DNA from 4 places in the Streptomyces sp. NPDC015345 genome. Region 3 is predicted to be linked to each of the others. Evidence: riboswitches for the same ligand, from Rfam matches in the RefSeq annotation. Region 3 holds a riboswitch; each other region holds the start of a gene.
What was found. Region 3 has a riboswitch for cobalamin ahead of ACF062_RS26775 (ABC transporter substrate-binding protein). Riboswitches for the same ligand answer to the same signal wherever they lie in the genome.
Positions count from the first base shown of each region.

Region 1: linked by a shared signal. The riboswitch ahead of ACF062_RS02305 (ABC transporter substrate-binding protein) and the one ahead of ACF062_RS26775 (ABC transporter substrate-binding protein) in region 3 are both predicted to bind cobalamin.
Region 2: linked by a shared signal. The riboswitch ahead of ACF062_RS05855 (ABC transporter substrate-binding protein) and the one ahead of ACF062_RS26775 (ABC transporter substrate-binding protein) in region 3 are both predicted to bind cobalamin.
Region 4: linked by a shared signal. The riboswitch ahead of ACF062_RS13565 (ribonucleoside-diphosphate reductase subunit alpha) and the one ahead of ACF062_RS26775 (ABC transporter substrate-binding protein) in region 3 are both predicted to bind cobalamin.

Region 1 covers NZ_JBIBTX010000001.1:488,845-493,048, reverse strand. Annotated here, with positions in the region: gene ACF062_RS02320 (haloacid dehalogenase-like hydrolase) at 1-436, opposite strand, end outside; gene ACF062_RS02315 (helix-turn-helix domain-containing protein) at 655-1,518, shown strand; gene ACF062_RS02310 (VOC family protein) at 1,515-1,991, shown strand; cobalamin riboswitch at 1,999-2,185, shown strand; gene ACF062_RS02305 (ABC transporter substrate-binding protein) at 2,269-3,279, shown strand; gene ACF062_RS02300 (FecCD family ABC transporter permease) at 3,276-4,204, shown strand, end outside.
Region 2 covers NZ_JBIBTX010000001.1:1,293,561-1,297,764, reverse strand. Annotated here, with positions in the region: gene ACF062_RS05865 (amino acid permease) at 1-1,431, shown strand, start outside; gene ACF062_RS05860 (Mov34/MPN/PAD-1 family protein) at 1,518-1,940, shown strand; cobalamin riboswitch at 1,913-2,063, shown strand; gene ACF062_RS05855 (ABC transporter substrate-binding protein) at 2,106-3,095, shown strand; gene ACF062_RS05850 (FecCD family ABC transporter permease) at 3,203-4,204, shown strand, end outside.
Region 3 covers NZ_JBIBTX010000006.1:612,150-616,353, reverse strand. Annotated here, with positions in the region: gene ACF062_RS26785 (MFS transporter) at 1-498, shown strand, start outside; gene ACF062_RS26780 (class I SAM-dependent methyltransferase) at 505-1,254, shown strand; cobalamin riboswitch at 1,310-1,491, shown strand; gene ACF062_RS26775 (ABC transporter substrate-binding protein) at 1,521-2,564, shown strand; gene ACF062_RS26770 (FecCD family ABC transporter permease) at 2,561-3,676, shown strand; gene ACF062_RS26765 (ABC transporter ATP-binding protein) at 3,673-4,204, shown strand, end outside.
Region 4 covers NZ_JBIBTX010000003.1:279,683-283,886, forward strand. Annotated here, with positions in the region: gene ACF062_RS13550 (DUF3311 domain-containing protein) at 1-97, shown strand, start outside; gene mctP (monocarboxylate uptake permease MctP) at 94-1,722, shown strand; gene ACF062_RS13560 (GNAT family N-acetyltransferase) at 1,801-2,304, shown strand; cobalamin riboswitch at 2,356-2,496, shown strand; gene ACF062_RS13565 (ribonucleoside-diphosphate reductase subunit alpha) at 2,630-4,204, shown strand, end outside.

The DNA of each region.
Region 1 (4,204 bases), on a different contig from region 3:
AGATCTGCGCGGCCCACGGGTAGCAGACCTGGTCGTCGACCTCGCACAGCCGGTTGTAGTAGCTGTAGAGGCTCTCCTTGTGCGTCGCCGTGTCCTTGAACGGGATGACCTTCAGGGACGGGTCCATGGTCTTGCGGGTCAGCACGCCCTTCATCTCCAGGAAGGGCAGCAGCGACTCCTCCAAGTCATTGCGGTACGAGGTGTTGTCCGCGTCGAAGACGGCATACGCGCCCTTGTGGTCGTTCGCGGCGATGACCTTGCCGAGCTTCTTCGCGACCGGCTCCGGCCAGTGCGACAGCTCGCGGGCGGTGGCGGCCGAGGTGTCGGCCGCCGTCGCCTCACCGGCGGGCCACAGCGCGCCGCCCGCGAGTGCGGCGGCGACGAGCGCCCCCACGCCACCGATGAGGGCCCGCTTGTTCTTGGCTCGTACTGCCATGTTTCCCGTGTCCCGCCGTTCCTGAGTGCGATGCGCGGCCCCGTCCGGAGCGGCGCGCCATGCTATGGGCCCGGCCACGGGATTCCCATGATCGAAGTCACCGGGGCGGGCGGGCATGGGGGGCGCGGTGGCGGGTAGCGGAGAGGGGCGTCGGCGGGCGCGTGCGGCCCGGGGCGAGGCCTCGGCGGTGGAGGCCGGGGCGTCGCATACTGGACCGCATGGGCTCCCGTGAGTTCGTGCGGGCCGTTCCCCGGCTCGACGGCATGGTCGTCTCCGCGGTCGGCTACCGCACCGCGGGGCAGCGGCCCGCCCTGCACCGGGGCCTGCCCTCGCCGTACCTGACGGTGATCTTCTCGCTGGACGGGGCCATCGCCACCGGCGGTACGCCCGCCCAGGCGACCGGCGCCGACGCGGTCCGCACCGACATCATCGTGGGCGGCCTCCACCAGAGCCCCGCCTACGTCGTCCAGCCCGAGCACGAGGCGGGCGTCCAGCTCGCCGTGCACCCGCTGGCGGCCCGCGCGCTCCTCGGCCTGCCCGCCGGTGAGCTCGCCGGACAGCTCGTCGTCGGCGGCACCGACGTCCTCGGCGCGCGCGCCGCCGAGGTGCGTGAGCGGCTGTGCGCCCTGGACGCCTGGGAGGACCGCTTCGCCGTCCTCGCCGACTACCTGAGGCGGCGCGCGGCCCGGCCCGCCGGAGCCGTGCGCCCCGAGGTCGCCGAGGCCTGGGCCTGGCTCGCCCGGCACCGCGGCGCCGGTACCCTCGGCGGCCTGTCCCGGCACGTCGCCCTCAGCGAGCGCCGCCTGACCGCCCTCTTCCGCGCCGAGACCGGCCTGAGCCCCAAGCAGGCCGCGCGCCTGATGCGCTTCCAGCACGCCAAGGCGGCCGTGACCCGCGCCGTCGCGGCGGGTGACCCGCCGGACCTCGCCCGGGTCGCCGCCGACACGGGCTACTACGACCACTCCCACCTCGTACGGGACTTCCGGCAGTACACGGGGGTGAGCCCCACGGGCTGGCTGGCCGAGGAGTGCCGGAATATCCAAGCCGGGGCGCACGCCGGAGGCGAAGAGTGGCAGACATGAACACCACACCTGACACCACACCTGATACCGCGCCTGACACCACACAGCACGAGCCGCTCACCACCACCCCCGCCCCCACGACCTGGCCATGCCTCCAGGCGCAGGACGCCCCCGCCCTGATCGACTTCCTCGTCGACACCGTCGGCTTCCTGCGCACGGCCGTGTACGAGGACGGCGGCCGCGTCGTCCACGCCCAGCTCGACTGGCCCGAGGGAGGCGGCGTCATGCTCGGCTCGTACGACCCCGGGACGGCCGCCGAGACCTGCGGGAAACCCGGCACCTCCGGCGCCTATGTCGTGACCGACCGGGTGGACGACCTGTACCACCGCCTCCGCGAGGCGGGCGTGAAGATCACCGGCGACATCGAGGACAAGCCGTACGGCAGCCGCGAGTTCGGCATCCAGGACCCCGAGGGAAACCGCTGGTCCTTCGGCACCTACCGGGGCGAGCCGAGGCCGGGCCCGGGCCGGTGAAGACGCGTGATAACTTGCGCAAGCCAGTCAAACCCACACCTGGGCCAGGGAATCCGGTGGAAATCCGGAACTGACGCGCAGCGGTGAGGGGGACGGGCGGGGCCACGGCCACTGGGCGTCTTCGGACGCCTGGGAAGGCGCCCCGTCCGGTTCGATCCCGAGTCCGAAGACCTGCTGGCGCCTCCGCTCGCACACCGGGCGGCGGAGGCCGTGACGCAGACCAGGCTCCGCGTATGAGCCGTGACACTCAAGGGATCGCGTGTCCTCGACAGTCCGTATGTCCGCCGTGCTCTGTACCGCACTGCTCGCGCTCACCGCCTGCGGTGGCGGCTCCGCCCAGAAGTCCGCGGGCAAGAGCGCCGACGGCTACCCCGTCACGGTCGCCTCCTGCGGCAAGGAGGCCGAGGTCCAGGCCCCGCCGAAGCGCGCCGTCTCCCTCGACCAGGGCTCCACGGAGATCCTGCTCTCCCTCGGCCTCGCCGACCGCATGGCGGGCACGGGCACCTGGACCGACCCCATCCCGAAGCACCTGGAGAAGGAGAACGCGAAGGTCGAGCGGCTCGCCGACCGCTACCCCGCCCTGGAGAAGGTCCTCTCCAAGGAGCCGGACTTCGTCAGCGCCTCCTTCCTCTACACCGTGGGCAAGGGCGGCGTCGCCGACCGCGCGAAGTTCACCGAACTCGGCGTGCCCGTCTACGTCTCGCCCACCGACTGCGCGGGCAAGGACAACGACGGCGGCGGCGACGGCAAACGCGTCAAGACCCTCACCATGGACACCGTCTACGGCGAGGTACGCGACCTCGCCGAGGTGTTCGGCGTCGAGAAGCGCGGCGAGAAGCTGATCGCGGACCTGAAGGGCCGCGTCGCGAAGGCCACGAAGGACATCGACGCGTCCGGTGTCTCGCTCCTGTACTGGTTCGCCAACTCCGACGCCCCGTACATGGCGGGCTGCTGCGGCGCCCCCGGCATCATCACCCGCGAACTCGGCGCGAAGAACGTCTTCGACGACACCCGCGAGGAGTGGCCCCAGATCAACTGGGAGACCGTCGCCGACCGCGACCCCGACGTCCTCGTCATCGGTGACCTCACCCGCAAGTCGCAGTCCGCGGAGAGCGCCGCGGCGAAGATCAGGTTCCTGGAGTCCAACCCCGCGACCAAGAACCTCACCGCCGTCAAGAAGAAGCGCTACGTACTCCTCAGCGGCCAGGCCATGAACCCCACGATCCGCACGGTCGACGGCATCGAGCAAGTGGCCGCCGGCCTGCGGAAGTTCGGGCTGGCGAAGTGAGCCCGGTCGCCCCCGTCCGGCATGGGCTGCTGTGGCTGGCCGGCGGCGCCGCGCTCGTCCTCTCGGTGGCGGTCGCCGTCACCATCGGCCCCGCCGACATCTCGGTCCCCGACGTGTTCTCGGCGCTCGCCGCGCACCTCGGCTGGGGCGAGGCACACCTCACCCCCATCAGGGACGGCATCGTCTGGAACCTGCGGCTGCCCCGCACCCTGCTCGCCGCGGTCTGCGGCGCGGGCCTCGCGGTCTGCGGCGCGGTCATGCAGTCCCTGCTCCGCAACCCCCTCGCGGACCCCTTCGTGCTCGGGGTGTCGTCCGGGGCGTCCACCGGAGCGGTCGCGGTCGTCGTCCTCGGTGTCGGCGGGGGAGCGCTGTCGATCTCGGCGGGCGCCTTCGTGGGCGCGCTCTGCTCGTTCGCGCTCGTCCTCCTGCTGAGCCACACACTCGGCGGCACGACGGACCGCGTCGTACTGTCGGGCGTCGCCGCGATGCAGCTCTTCTCCGCGCTGACATCGTTCGTCATCCTCACCGCGGGCGACGCGGAGACCACCCGCGGCGTGCTGTTCTGGCTGCTCGGCTCGCTCAGCGGGGCGGGCTGGACGGACGTGTGGCTGTGCGCGGCGGTCCTCGCCGCGGTGCTGCTCGTCTGCCTCGGTCACGCCCGTACGCTCGACGCCTTCGCCTTCGGGCAGGAGGCGGCGGCGACACTGGGCGTACGGGTGGCCCGCACCCGCCTGGTCCTGCTCTGCGTGACGGCGCTGCTGACCGCCGTCCTGGTCAGCTCGGCGGGCGCCATCGGCTTCGTGGGCCTGGTCCTGCCGCACGCGGCCCGCGCCTTCACCGGCTCGGGGCACGCCCGGCTGCTCCCGGTCACGGCACTCACCGGCGCGGTGTTCCTGGTCTGGGTGGACACCCTGGCCCGCACGGC
Region 2 (4,204 bases), on a different contig from region 3:
TCCGGCGAGGGCGAGGGCTACCAGCGCGGTCTGGGAGCCCGGCAGATCCAGATGATCGCGATCGGCGGTGCCATCGGCACCGGCCTGTTCCTCGGCGCGGGCAAGGCCATCCACAAGGCCGGCCCCAGCCTCATCCTGGCGTACGCCATCGCGGGCCTCGTCATCTTCTTCATCATGCGGGCGCTCGGCGAGCTGCTCATGTACCGCCCCGTGTCGGGCTCCTTCTCGGAGTACGCGCGCGAATTCATGGGCCCGTTCTTCGGCTTCGTGACCGGCTGGACGTACTGGCTCTTCTGGGTCGTCACCGGCATCACCGAAGTCACCGCCGCCGCCCAGTACATGCAGTACTGGACACACGGATCCGTTCCACAATGGGCGTACGCGCTCGTCTTCACGGTCATCCTGTACGGCGCGAACCTCATCTCCGTGAAGCTCTTCGGCGAGCTGGAGTTCTGGTTCTCGATGGTCAAGGTCACCGCCATCATCGGCATGATCCTGATCTGTATCGGCATCCTCACCATCGGCTTCTCCGACGCCGGTGACACCGCGACCGTGGCCCACCTGTGGAACCAGGGCGGTTTCTTCCCCAACGGCATCGGCTCCACGCTGATGACGCTCCAGATCGTGATGTTCGCCTTCCTCGCCGTCGAACTGGTCGGTGTCACCGCGGGCGAGTCCAAGGACCCGAAGACCGTCCTGCCCAAGGCCATCAACACCGTGCCGTGGCGCATCGCCGTCTTCTACGTCGGCGCGCTGATCATGATCCTGTCGGTCGTCCCGTGGACCACCTTCAAGCCCGGCGTCTCGCCGTTCGTCGCCGCCTTCGAGGAGATGGGTCTCGGCGTCGGCGCCGCGATCGTGAACTTCGTGGTCCTCACCGCCGCGCTCTCCTCCTGCAACTCCGGCATGTACTCCACCGGCCGCATGCTGCGTGACCTGGCGCTCAACGGCCAGGGCCCGAAGTTCTTCACCAAGCTCACCAAGAACGGCCTGCCGCTGGTCGGCACCACGGTCTCCGCCGGGTTCATGATGTTCGGCGTCTGGATCAACTACCAGTGGCCGGGCGAGGCGTTCAACTACGTCGTCTCCTTCGCGACCATCTCCGGCATGTGGGCCTGGATCATGATCCTGGCCTGCCAGATCCGCTACCGCCGCAAGGCCGACCGCGGCGAGCTGCCGCAGTCCACCTTCCGGGCCCCGGGCGCCCCGTACACCAGCTGGTTCGCGCTGCTCTTCATCGGCATGGTCATCGTGATGATGGGCGTCGACAAGGACGCGCGGATCTCCCTGTACGCCGCTCCGGTCTGGGCCGCGATCCTCGGCGTCTCCTACCTGGTCCTCAAGAGCCGCAACCCGCAGGCGGCGGCCTTCAACAAGCGGAAGATCGGCCTCCGCGAGGAGGCCTCCGGCGACCGCCTCTCCAAGGACTGACCGGCTCCCCAAGGCCTCTGTCCAGCATTCGGGCCCGCCCGTACCACACTTCGGTACGGCGCGGGCCCTCTGCTTATCCTGGCGCCATGCTGACCATCACCCAGGCCCTCCACGACCAGATCGTCGCGCACGCGCGCCAGGACCACCCCGACGAGGCGTGCGGCGTGGTCGCGGGTCCGGCGGGCACCGGCCGCCCCGAGCGCTTCATCCCGATGCTCAACGCCGCGCGCTCGCCCACGTTCTACGAGTTCGACTCGGGTGACCTGCTCAAGCTCTACCGCGAGATGGACGACCGCGACGAGGAGCCCGTGGTCATCTACCACTCGCACACCGCGACCGAGGCGTACCCCTCCCGCACCGACATCACGTACGCCAACGAACCCGGCGCCCACTACGTCCTGGTCTCCACCGCGGACACCGACGACGCGGGCCCCTTCCAGTTCCGCTCGTACCGGATCGTGGACGGGGAGGTCACCGAGGAAGAGGTAAAGGTCGTACAGGCATACTGATCTTTACCCACGAGGGCGGCAGGACCCAGGAAGCCGGTGCGAACCCGGCACGGTCCCGCCACTGTGACCCCGCCCCCCACCCGGCGGGGGAGTCAGGTACTGACCTGCCGCCTTCCTCCACGCAACGCAGGGGACGCGGAAATCCCCTGGAGGAGGCAGTACGTCATGTCCCGCGCCCTTCGCGTGCTCACCGCCGCGGCCCTGCTCGTCCCGCTCGCCGCGTGCTCCACCTCGTCCGGCGACAGCTCGGGCAAGCCCGCCGCCAAGGCCCCCGGCTTCCCGTACACCGTCACCAACTGCGGTGTGAGGACGACGTACGACGCACCGCCCGAGCGCGCCGTCACCATGAACCAGCACGCCACCGAAGTGATGCTGGAACTCGGCCTCAAGGACCGCCTGGCGGGCACCGCCTACCTCGACGACAAGGTCCTGCCGAAGTACGAGAAGGCGTACGAATCCCTCCCCGTGCTCGCCGAGGAGTACCCCTCCTACGAGAAGCTGCTCTCCGCCGACCCCGACTTCGTCTACGGCGGCTACGCCAGCGCCTTCCTCGCCGGCGACGGCCGCAGCCGCTCCGCGCTCGCCAAGTCCGGGATCAAGAGCCGCCTCAACGTCGAGGGCTGCGCGAAGCGGGCGGTCACCATGGACGACGTGTACCGCGAGGTGCGGGAGGTCGGTGCCACCTTCGGGGTGCGTGAGCGCGCCGAGAAGTGGGTGAGCGGGGCGAAGCGCGAACTGGCCGCCACCGCGAAGAAGTCGAAGAACTCGCAGAACTCGAAGAATTCGCAGAGCGGGAAGCCGGTCTCCGTCTTCGTCTACGACAGCGGTGACAAGACCGCGTTCACGGCGGGCGGCCGCGGCATCGGCAACGACATCATCGAGCGGGCGGGCGGCCGCAACGTCTTCGCCGACGTCGACAAGGCCTTCAGCGACGCGTCCTGGGAGAAGGTCGTCGAGCGCCGCCCCGAGGCCATCCTCATCCTCGACTACGGCGCCACGACCGTCGCCCAGAAGAAGAAGCGCCTCCTCGACGACCCGGCCCTCGCGGACGTCCCCGCCGTCAAGCACGAGCGCTTCGCGGTGCTGCGGCTGTCGGACGTGGTCACGGGGGTACGAGCGCCGGAGGCGGTGAGGAAGCTGGCGGGCCAGCTGTGAGCGCCCTGGAGATCCGGCCCGGGGGCGGCACATCCCAGCCCGTCCGGCGTTTGAGGACGAGCCCGGAGGGCGATCGGCGGGGGTCGAAGGGGCGGCGCCTCTTGATCCTGACGGCACTCACCGCGGCCCTCGCGGCAGCGACCGTCGCCGGCCTCGCCCTGGGCTCCGTACGCATCCCGCCGAGCCAGGTCCTGGACATCCTCACCGGCGGTGCGGAACCCTCTCCGTTCCGCACGATCGTGCTGGACGTCCGCCTGCCCCGAGTCCTGCTCGGCGCGGCCGTCGGCGCCGGCCTCGCGGTCATCGGCACCGTCCTCCAGGCACTGGTACGCAACCCCCTCGCCGACCCCTTCCTCCTCGGCGTCTCCTCGGGCGCCTCCGTCGGCGCCGTCAGCGCGATCGTCCTCGGCGGTGTCTTCGGCCTGGGCGCCGCCCTCAGCACCGCCGTCACCATCCCCGCGGCCTCCTTCGCGGGCGCGCTGCTCGCGCTCGTCCTCGTCTACGCCCTGGCCCGAAGCGGTGGCGGAGGCTTCGCCACCGGGCGGCTGATCCTCGCCGGCGTCGCCGTCTCGTACGTGCTCACCGCCCTGACCAGCCTCATCCTCGTCACCGCCGACAGCGCCGACCACCTCAAGGAAGTCCTGTACTGGACGCTCGGCGGCCTCGGCGGCGCCCGCTGGGACATGCTCGCCCTGCCCTGCGCCGTCCTGGCCGTGGGCACCGCCTTCCTGGTGGCGCTGGCCCGCCCGCTGGACCTGCTGCTCGTCGGCGAGGAGGGCGCCACCGTCCTCGGCCTGGACACCGCCCGCTTCCGCGCCGCCGTCTTCGTCCTCGCCTCGCTCCTGACCGGCGTCCTCGTCGCGTACAGCGGGGCCATCGGCTTCGTCGGCCTGATGGTGCCGCACGCCGCCCGCATGCTGGTCGGCGCCGCCCACCGCACCCTGCTCCCGGTGGTGGCGCTGATGGGTGCGGTCTTCCTGGTCGCCGCCGACCTCGCCGCACGCACGCTCGCGGCGCCCCAGGACATCCCGGTCGGCGTCCTCACCGCCCTCACCGGCGGCCCGTTCTTCCTGTGGCTGCTGCACAGGAGCCGTACGCACGAAGGGGCG
Region 3 (4,204 bases):
GAGCGGGCCTCCAGCACGTTCTACAGCCTGGTCCTGCTGCTCTGCTTCACCGTGGTCATCGTCGTACAGCCCCTCGCGTCCGGCCTGATCCGGCGCATGCCCTACGCGACAGCCCTCGTGATCGGCTTCGCGGGCCTGGCCGCTGGGCTTGCCGTCCTCGCGATCGGCACCCGGCCCGCGCTGCTGGCGGGCGGGACACTGATCACCCTGGGCGACATCGTCCTGTTTCTCAAGAACGACCTGGAGGCGCTGCACCACAGCCCACGCTCGGACGCCGTGGTCTTCGGCCAGCAGCGACTGGCCGCGGGGCTCGGCGCCTGCGCGAGCGGAGTGCTCGGCGGACAGGTGTACGGCCTCACCGAACAGGCGGGGAACACCGGCTGGTTCTGGCTATTGGCCGCCGCCCAGTGCGTATTGCTGCCTCCGGCCCTGCTGGCGCTGCGCGAGCGCCCGGCAAGACACCCGACCCGCATGATGACGACGACGAAGGAGCACTGAGACCGCATGGCACGAACGGGCGGGTTCCAGGACGATGGCTTCTGGACCGAGTTCTACGACTTCCTCTTCCCCGAGCAGCGCTACGCGCAGGCCGAGGAACTGCTTCACACCTCTCCCCTGCTGTCCTTCCCCGCAAGCGCCCGGGTACTGGACCTGTGCTGCGGACCGGGTGTGTTCACCGTGCCGCTGGCCGACCGGGGCTGCGATGTGACGGGAGTGGATCTGAGCCCGGCCATGCTGGACCGGGCCAGGAAGCGGTCGGCCGGCACCGGTGCCCAGGTCCGGTACGTCCAGGCCGACGCACGCGAGTACGAGGCGCCGGGCGCCTTCGATGTCGTCCTCAGCATGTTCACTTCGTTCGGGTACTTCGAGGACCCGGCCGACAACGCCCGTGTGCTGCGCACCATGCACTCCTGTCTGGCCCCCGGCGGCACGCTCGTCCTGGACCTCGCCGGCAAGGAACTGCTGGCCCGTAGGGTCACCCCGCCCAAGGTGGTGCAGCGGGGCGAGGACTTGATGGTGCAGACCGACACCGTGCTGGACGACTGGGCGCGGCTGCGCAGCGACTGGGTCCTGGTCCGGGGCGATCAGGTGACGCGGGCCACCCTGGTGTGGTTCGTGTACAGCGCGGTCGAGCTACGACGCATGGTGGAGGAGGCGGGCTTCGGCCGGGTGGAGATCTTCGGCGGTTTCGATGGCCGTCCCTACGACGAGAACGCCGAGCGGCTGGTGCTGCGGGCGGTCCGCGAGGTGTGACGGCGGGCTCGGGGGCGTGCGCGCGGGGGCGTACGCCCTTTTGGCCTGTGCTCGGCGGACCGTAGTATCACCTGGTCATCGCCGCGACGGGAGACAGGAAGCCGGTGCGAATCCGGCACGGTCCCGCCACTGTGACCGGGGAGTGCACCCTTCGACACGCCACCGCGCGCCGCGCGGGAAGGCAGGGGGAGCGTCGATCCGGGAGTCAGGACACTGGCCTGTCGCGGGCCCGTTCCGAGGAGCGCGGACTCCCCAGGAGGCTCAACGTGTACGACGGTTCGTCCCGTCCCCCGCTGTTCACCTCTCCCCGCAGGCGGCTTGCCCTGCGTGTCACGGCCGCGGCCGTCGCCCTGTCGGCTGCCCTGCTGACCGCCGGCTGCGGCTCGTCGCAGGACACCGCCCAGGACGCGAAGGCCACGGCATCTTCGGCCGGCGGCTTCCCCGTCACCATCGACAACTGCGGCGTGAAGACGACGTACGACAAGCCGCCTTCCCGCGTCGTCACCATCCACCAGCACCCTGCGGAACTGATGCTCGCCCTCGGGCTGAAGGACCGTATGGTCGGCACCGCCTTCCCCGACTCCGCCGTCCTGCCCGAGCTGAAGAAGGACTTCGAGTCGATCCCGGAACTGGCGAAGAGGGAACCCTCCTTCGAGACCGTCCTGGACGCCGAGCCGGACCTCGTCTACGGCGGTTACGGCAGCGCCTTCGCCGAGAACGAAGGCCGCTCCCGCAAGGCTTTCGCCGACGCCGGCATCGACACCCACCTCAACCGCGAATACTGCGGCAAGAAGCGCGTGACGATGAAGGACACCTACGAGGAGATCCGCGCCGTCGGCCGGATCTTCGGGGTGTCCGACCGGGCGGACAAGCTGGTGTCCGAGCTCCAGGCACGAGTCGACAAGCCCGCGACGGCCGTCAAGGGCGAGCCCGCGGTGCCCGTCTTCGTGTACGACAGCGGCGACAAGTCCGCCTTCACCGCGGGCGGCAAGAGCCTGGGCACCGAAGTGATCCGACTGGCCGGTGGCGAGAACGTCTTCGCCGACCTCGACGACGTCTTCGGCGACGTCTCCTGGGAGCAGGTCGTCGAGCGCAAGCCGGAAGTCATCGCCATCTACGACTACGCCGGCGCCGGAAGCGTCGAGCAGAAGAAGAAGTTCCTGCTCTCGCAGCCCGCTCTCGAGGACGTGCCCGCCATCAAGAACAAGCGGTTCGTCGTCCTGCCGCTGACCGCCACCCTCGTCGGCGTGCGGTCCGCGTACGCGGTGGAGGACCTGGCCCGCGGCATCCATCCCAAGAGCTTCGCGTGACGGCCCCCGCCACCGAAACCGGCGCCGAGCGGGCCGTGCGACGCCGACAGCAGGGCGACAGGCGGACGGGCCCGGCCACTCTCGCCGTCACCCTCGTCGTCCTGGCCGTTCTGCTGGTGGTTTCCGCCACGGCGGGCCTGGCCATCGGCTCGGTGCGGGTGCCGCCCGGCCAGGTATGGGGCATCGTGACGCACGCGCTGGGCGCCGACTGGGCGACCCCGGACTGGACCGGGGCGCGGGAGACCATCGTGCTGGACGTACGGGCGCCGCGGGTGCTGCTCGGCGCGGTGGCCGGCGCCGGGCTCGCCGTGGTGGGCACCGCCCTGCAGGCCCTTATCCGCAACCCGCTCGCGGAGCCCTACCTGCTCGGCGTCTCCTCGGGGGCATCCCTGGGCGCGGTCGTAGTGATCGTGTTCGGGGTGACCTGGTTCGGGCCGGTGTCGCTGTCGGCCGCCGCGTTCGCGGGTGCGCTGGGCGCACTGCTGCTCGTCTACGCCACCGCCCGTACCGGCGGCCGGATCACCTCGGCACGGTTGGTCCTGTCCGGTGTGGCCATCGCCGCGGTGCTCACCGCCGTACTGGACCTGCTGCTGCTCACCACCGACCGGGGCAACGAGGCCCGCGCGGTCCTCGCCTGGACCCTCGGCGGTCTCGGCGGCGTCAACTGGGACACCCTCTGGCTGCCCAGCGCCGCTGTGCTCCTGGGCGTCGGCATCCTCATGGTGCAGGCCCGCAATCTGAACCTGCTGCTCGCCGGCGAGGAAGCCGCGACCACGATGGGGCTGGACGTGGCGCGCTTCCGCGCCCGCATGTTCGTCCTGCTCTCTCTGGTCACCGGCATCCTGGTCGCTGCGGCCGGACCGATCGGCTTCGTCGGCCTGATGCTGCCGCACATCGTCCGCCTCGTCGTCGGCGGCGACCACCGCCGCGTCCTGCCGACGGCCGCCCTCGGCGGCGCGGTCTTCCTCATCTGGGCCGACATCGCCGCACGCATCGTCGCCGCACCCATGGAAATCCCCGTGGGCGTGCTCACGGCTCTGTGCGGCGGTCCGTTCTTCCTGTGGCTGATGCGTCGCGACGCCCGGCGGACCACCGACCGAGGAGGGGCATGACCGGCACGCGACTCGTCATCGACGGGGTCACTCTCACCGCCGGCGCGCACCGCCTGGTCGAGGACGTCTCCCTGACCGCCCGCCCCGGCGAGGTCATCGGACTGGTCGGGCCGAACGGCAGCGGCAAGTCCAGCCTGCTGCGCGCCGTCTACCGCGTCCTGCGCCCCGTGACCGGCCGGGTGAGCGTCGACGGCACCGACGCCTGGTCGCTGCCCGTACGGCAACTCGCCCGGACGGTGGCCGCGGTGGTGCAGGAGTCGGGCGCCGATTTCGACCTCTCGGTGCGTGAGGTCGTCGCGATGGGCCGCACCCCGCACAAACGGCTGCTCGACGGGGACACCCCCGAGGATGCCGCTCTGATCACGTCGGCGCTTGCCGCGGTGGACGCCACCGACCTGGCCCACCGCTCCTTCGACCAGCTCTCCGGCGGCGAACGCCAACGCGTGCTCATCGCCCGCGCTCTCGCCCAACAGCCGTCCCTCCTCGTCCTGGACGAACCGACCAACCACCTGGACATCCGCCACCAGT
Region 4 (4,204 bases), on a different contig from region 3:
GATGCTGTGGGTCGTCATCTCCACGGTGCTCACGATGATCGCGTACAAGCTGTGGCAGCGTGACCAGCGCGCCCGCAAGGAAGGTGCGCGGTCATGAACGGCGGAGTCAACGGCGTCGCGCTCGCCGTCTTCATCTTCTTCTTCATAGCGGTCACGGTCATGGGCTTCCTGGCCGCCCGCTGGCGCAAGGCCGAGAACGACCAGAGCCTGGACGAATGGGGCCTCGGCGGCAGGTCGTTCGGCACCTGGGTCACATGGTTCCTGCTCGGCGGCGACCTCTACACCGCGTACACCTTCGTGGCCGTCCCCGCGGCGATCTACGCGGCGGGCGCGGCCGGGTTCTTCGCGGTGCCCTACACCATCCTCGTCTACCCGCTGATCTTCACCTTCCTGCCGCGCCTGTGGTCGGTCTCGCACAAGCACGGCTATGTGACCACCTCGGACTTCGTGCGCGGGCGCTTCGGGTCGAAGGGGCTCTCGCTGGCCGTCGCGGTCACCGGCATCCTCGCCACGATGCCCTACATCGCGCTCCAACTCGTCGGCATCCAGGCCGTCCTCGACGTCATGGGCGTCGGCGGCGGCCCGGACACCAACTGGTTCATCAAGGACCTGCCGCTCCTGATCGCCTTCGCGGTGCTCGCCGCGTACACCTACTCGTCGGGGTTGCGCGCGCCCGCGCTGATCGCGTTCGTGAAGGACGGGCTGATCTACCTCGTCATCGTCGTCGCGATCATCTACATCCCGATCAAACTGGGCGGCTTCGACGACATCTTCGCCAAGGCCGGTGACGCCTTCGCGCAGACCAACCCGGCGACCGACAAGCCGCGTGGCGCGCTCGCGCCCGCCGAGGCCGGGCAGTGGACGTACGCCACGCTCGCGCTCGGCTCGGCCCTCGCGCTGTTCATGTACCCGCACTCGATCACGGCGACGCTCTCCTCGAAGAGCCGCAACGTGATCCGCCGCAACACCACCATCCTGCCGCTGTATTCACTGATGCTCGGCCTGCTGGCGCTGCTCGGCTTCATGGCGATCGCGGCGGGCATCAAGGTGGACAACGGCCAGCTGGCCATCCCGCAGCTCTTCGAGACCATGTTCCCGGACTGGTTCACGGGCGTGGCCTTCGCGGCCATCGGCATCGGCGCGCTGGTCCCGGCGGCCATCATGTCGATCGCGGCCGCGAACCTCTTCACCCGCAACATCTACAAGGACTTCCTCAAGCCCGACGCGACGCCCGCGCAGGAGACCAAGGTCTCCAAGCTGGTCTCGCTGCTGGTGAAGGTCGGCGCGCTCGCCTTCGTCCTCACCATGGACAAGACCGTCGCGATCAACTTCCAGCTGCTCGGCGGCATCTGGATCCTCCAGACGATGCCCGCGCTGGTCGGCGGCCTGTTCACCCGGTGGTTCCACCGCTGGGCGCTCCTCGCCGGCTGGGCGGTCGGCATGGTCTACGGCACGCTGGCGGCGTACGGCGTCGCGTCTCCGACGCAGAAGCACTTCGGCGGCTCCTCCGACACGATCCCTGGCATCGGCGAGATCGGCTACATCGGCCTCACCGCGTTCGTCCTGAACGTCATCGTCACCGTGGTCCTCACCTTCGTCCTGAAGGCGCTGAAGGCCCCGGACGGCATCGACGAGACCTCGCCCGGTGACTACACCGCGGACGCGGGCGACCCGGGCGTCATCCAGGAACTGCCCAAGGCGACCGCGGGCGCCGGGCACTGAGCCCTTCCCCACCCGCACCGACAAAGGCCGCCGGAAAACCGGCGGCCTTTGTCGTACCCGTGTTGCACACTGCGCCTCATGGATACGACGACCATCACGATCAGGCAGGCCCGCCCCGAGGAGTACGAGGCGCTGGGCGCCCTCACCGCACAGGCCTATCTCGACGACGAACACCTGGACTTCGGGGCGGAGGACCCCTATCTGGACGTGCTGCGCGACGTGGCGGCGCGCGCGGCCGCGGCGGAGGTCCTGGTGGCGGAGGCGGACGGGACCGTACTCGGCTGCGTCACCTACGTCCCCTCCGGCGGGCCCATGGCCGACATAGCGCGCGAGAGCGAGGCGGAGATCCGCATGCTGGCCGTCTCCTCCGAGGCGCGCGGCCGGGGCGCCGGCGAGACGCTCGTACGGGAGTGCGTGCGGCGCGCCAAGGAGGCTGGCCGCACCGGGCTCGTCCTGTCCACGCAGACGTCGATGCACGCCGCCCACCGGCTGTACGGGCGCCTCGGCTTCGTACGGACGCCCGAGCGCGACTGGCGGCCGATCGAGACCGTGCCGCTGCTCGCCTACGCGTTGACTCTCTGAGCCCACCCGACTCCCCCTGCGCACCGACACAAGATGTGGGGCCGCCTCAGGAACCCGACACAAGATGTATGCTCGTGCTCGCTGTCGCCGCAGGGGAATCCGGTGCAAGTCCGGAACTGTCCCGCAACGGTGCATGTGTACGTATTGCGCGTACGCGGAGTCCGAGGACCTGCCGACAGTGCACCCGTGCCGTCCGGCCCGGGTGCCGACCGTCCGGGCCTCGTGGAGTGGGCCGGTGGACGCGGTACGCCGCCCTGCCCGGGTGCGCCCGTGTGTGCCCGCCCCCCTCCTCCTGGCCCAGAGCCGAGCGAGGGAGTGCCCCCACGTGACCATCGCGCCTGCCGAACCCGCGTCAGCGCCGTCGACGCCCACCGCCCAGGGTGCCGAGGGAACCGACGGGCCAGGGGCCGCGCTGCTGCGCACCCTGACCGATCTCACCGCCGACCTTCCCGACGCCGACCCCGGCCGGGTCGCCGCCGCCGCGCTGCGCGGCCGCTCGGCCAGGGCCGACGCGTCGGAGCTGCGGGAGCTCGCGACCGAGGCGGCCGCGGGGCTCATCGCCGAGGACCCGGCGTACTCGAAGCTGGCGGCCCGGCTCCTGTCGATCGGCATCCGCGAGGAGGCGGCGACGCAGGGCGTGCGCTCCTTCACCGACTCCGTGGCGGTCGGCCACCGCGAGGGCCTGATCGCCGACCGCACGGCCCAGTTCGTGACGGCGCACGCGGCCCGGCTCGACGCGCTGGTGGACGCCGCGCTCGCCGCCGGCGCGGACTTCCGCTTCGAGTACTTCGGCCTGCGCACCCTGCACAGCCGCTATCTGCTGCGCCACCCGATCACCCGGCAGGTCATCGAGACCCCGCAGCACTTCATGCTGCGCGTCGCGAGCGGCCTGGCCAAGGACGAGGGCGCCGCGGCCGTGGACGAGGTCGCCGCGCTGTACGGCCTGATGAGCCGCCTGGACTACCTGCCGTCCTCACCGACGCTCTTCAACTCCGGCACCCGCCACCCGCAGATGTCCTCCTGCTACCTCCTCGACTCCCCGCTCGACGAGCTGGACTCGATCTACGACCGCTACCACCAGGTCGCGCGGCTCTCCAAGCACGCGGGCGGCATCGGACTCTCGTACTCCCGCATCCGTTCCCGGGGTTCGCTGATCCGCGGCACGAACGGGCACTCCAACGGCATCGTGCCGTTCCTGAAGACCCTGGACGCCTCGGTCGCCGCCGTGAACCAGGGCGGCCGGCGCAAGGGCGCGGCCGCGGTCTACCTGGAGACGTGGCACTCCGACATCGAGGAGTTCCTCGAACTGCGCGACAACACCGGTGAGGACGCGCGCCGCACGCACAACCTCAACCTCGCGCACTGGATCCCGGACGAGTTCATGCGCCGGGTCGCCGCCGACCAGGACTGGTCGCTGTTCTCCCCGGCCGACGTGCCCGACCTCGTCGACCTGTGGGGTGAGGAGTTCGACGCCGCCTACCGCGGGGCCGAGGCCGCCGGGCTCGCGAAGAAGACCATCCCGGCCCGGGACCTGTACGGCCGCATGATGCGCACCCTCGCGCAGACCGGCAACGGCTGGATGACGTTCAAGGACGCCGCCAACCGCACCGCCAACCAGACGGCGGAGCCCGGCCACACCGTGCACTCCTCGAACCTCTGCACCGAGATCCTGGAGGTGACGGACGACGGCGAGACGGCGGTCTGCAACCTCGGCTCGGTGAACCTCGGCGCCTTCGTGGAGGACGGCGACCTCGCCTGGGACCGGCTCGACGAGACCGTCCGCACCGCCGTCACCTTCCTCGACCGCGTCGTCGACATCAACTTCTACCCGACCGAGCAGGCCGGGCGCTCCAACGCCAAGTGGCGCCCGGTCGGCCTCGGCGCGATGGGCCTCCAGGAC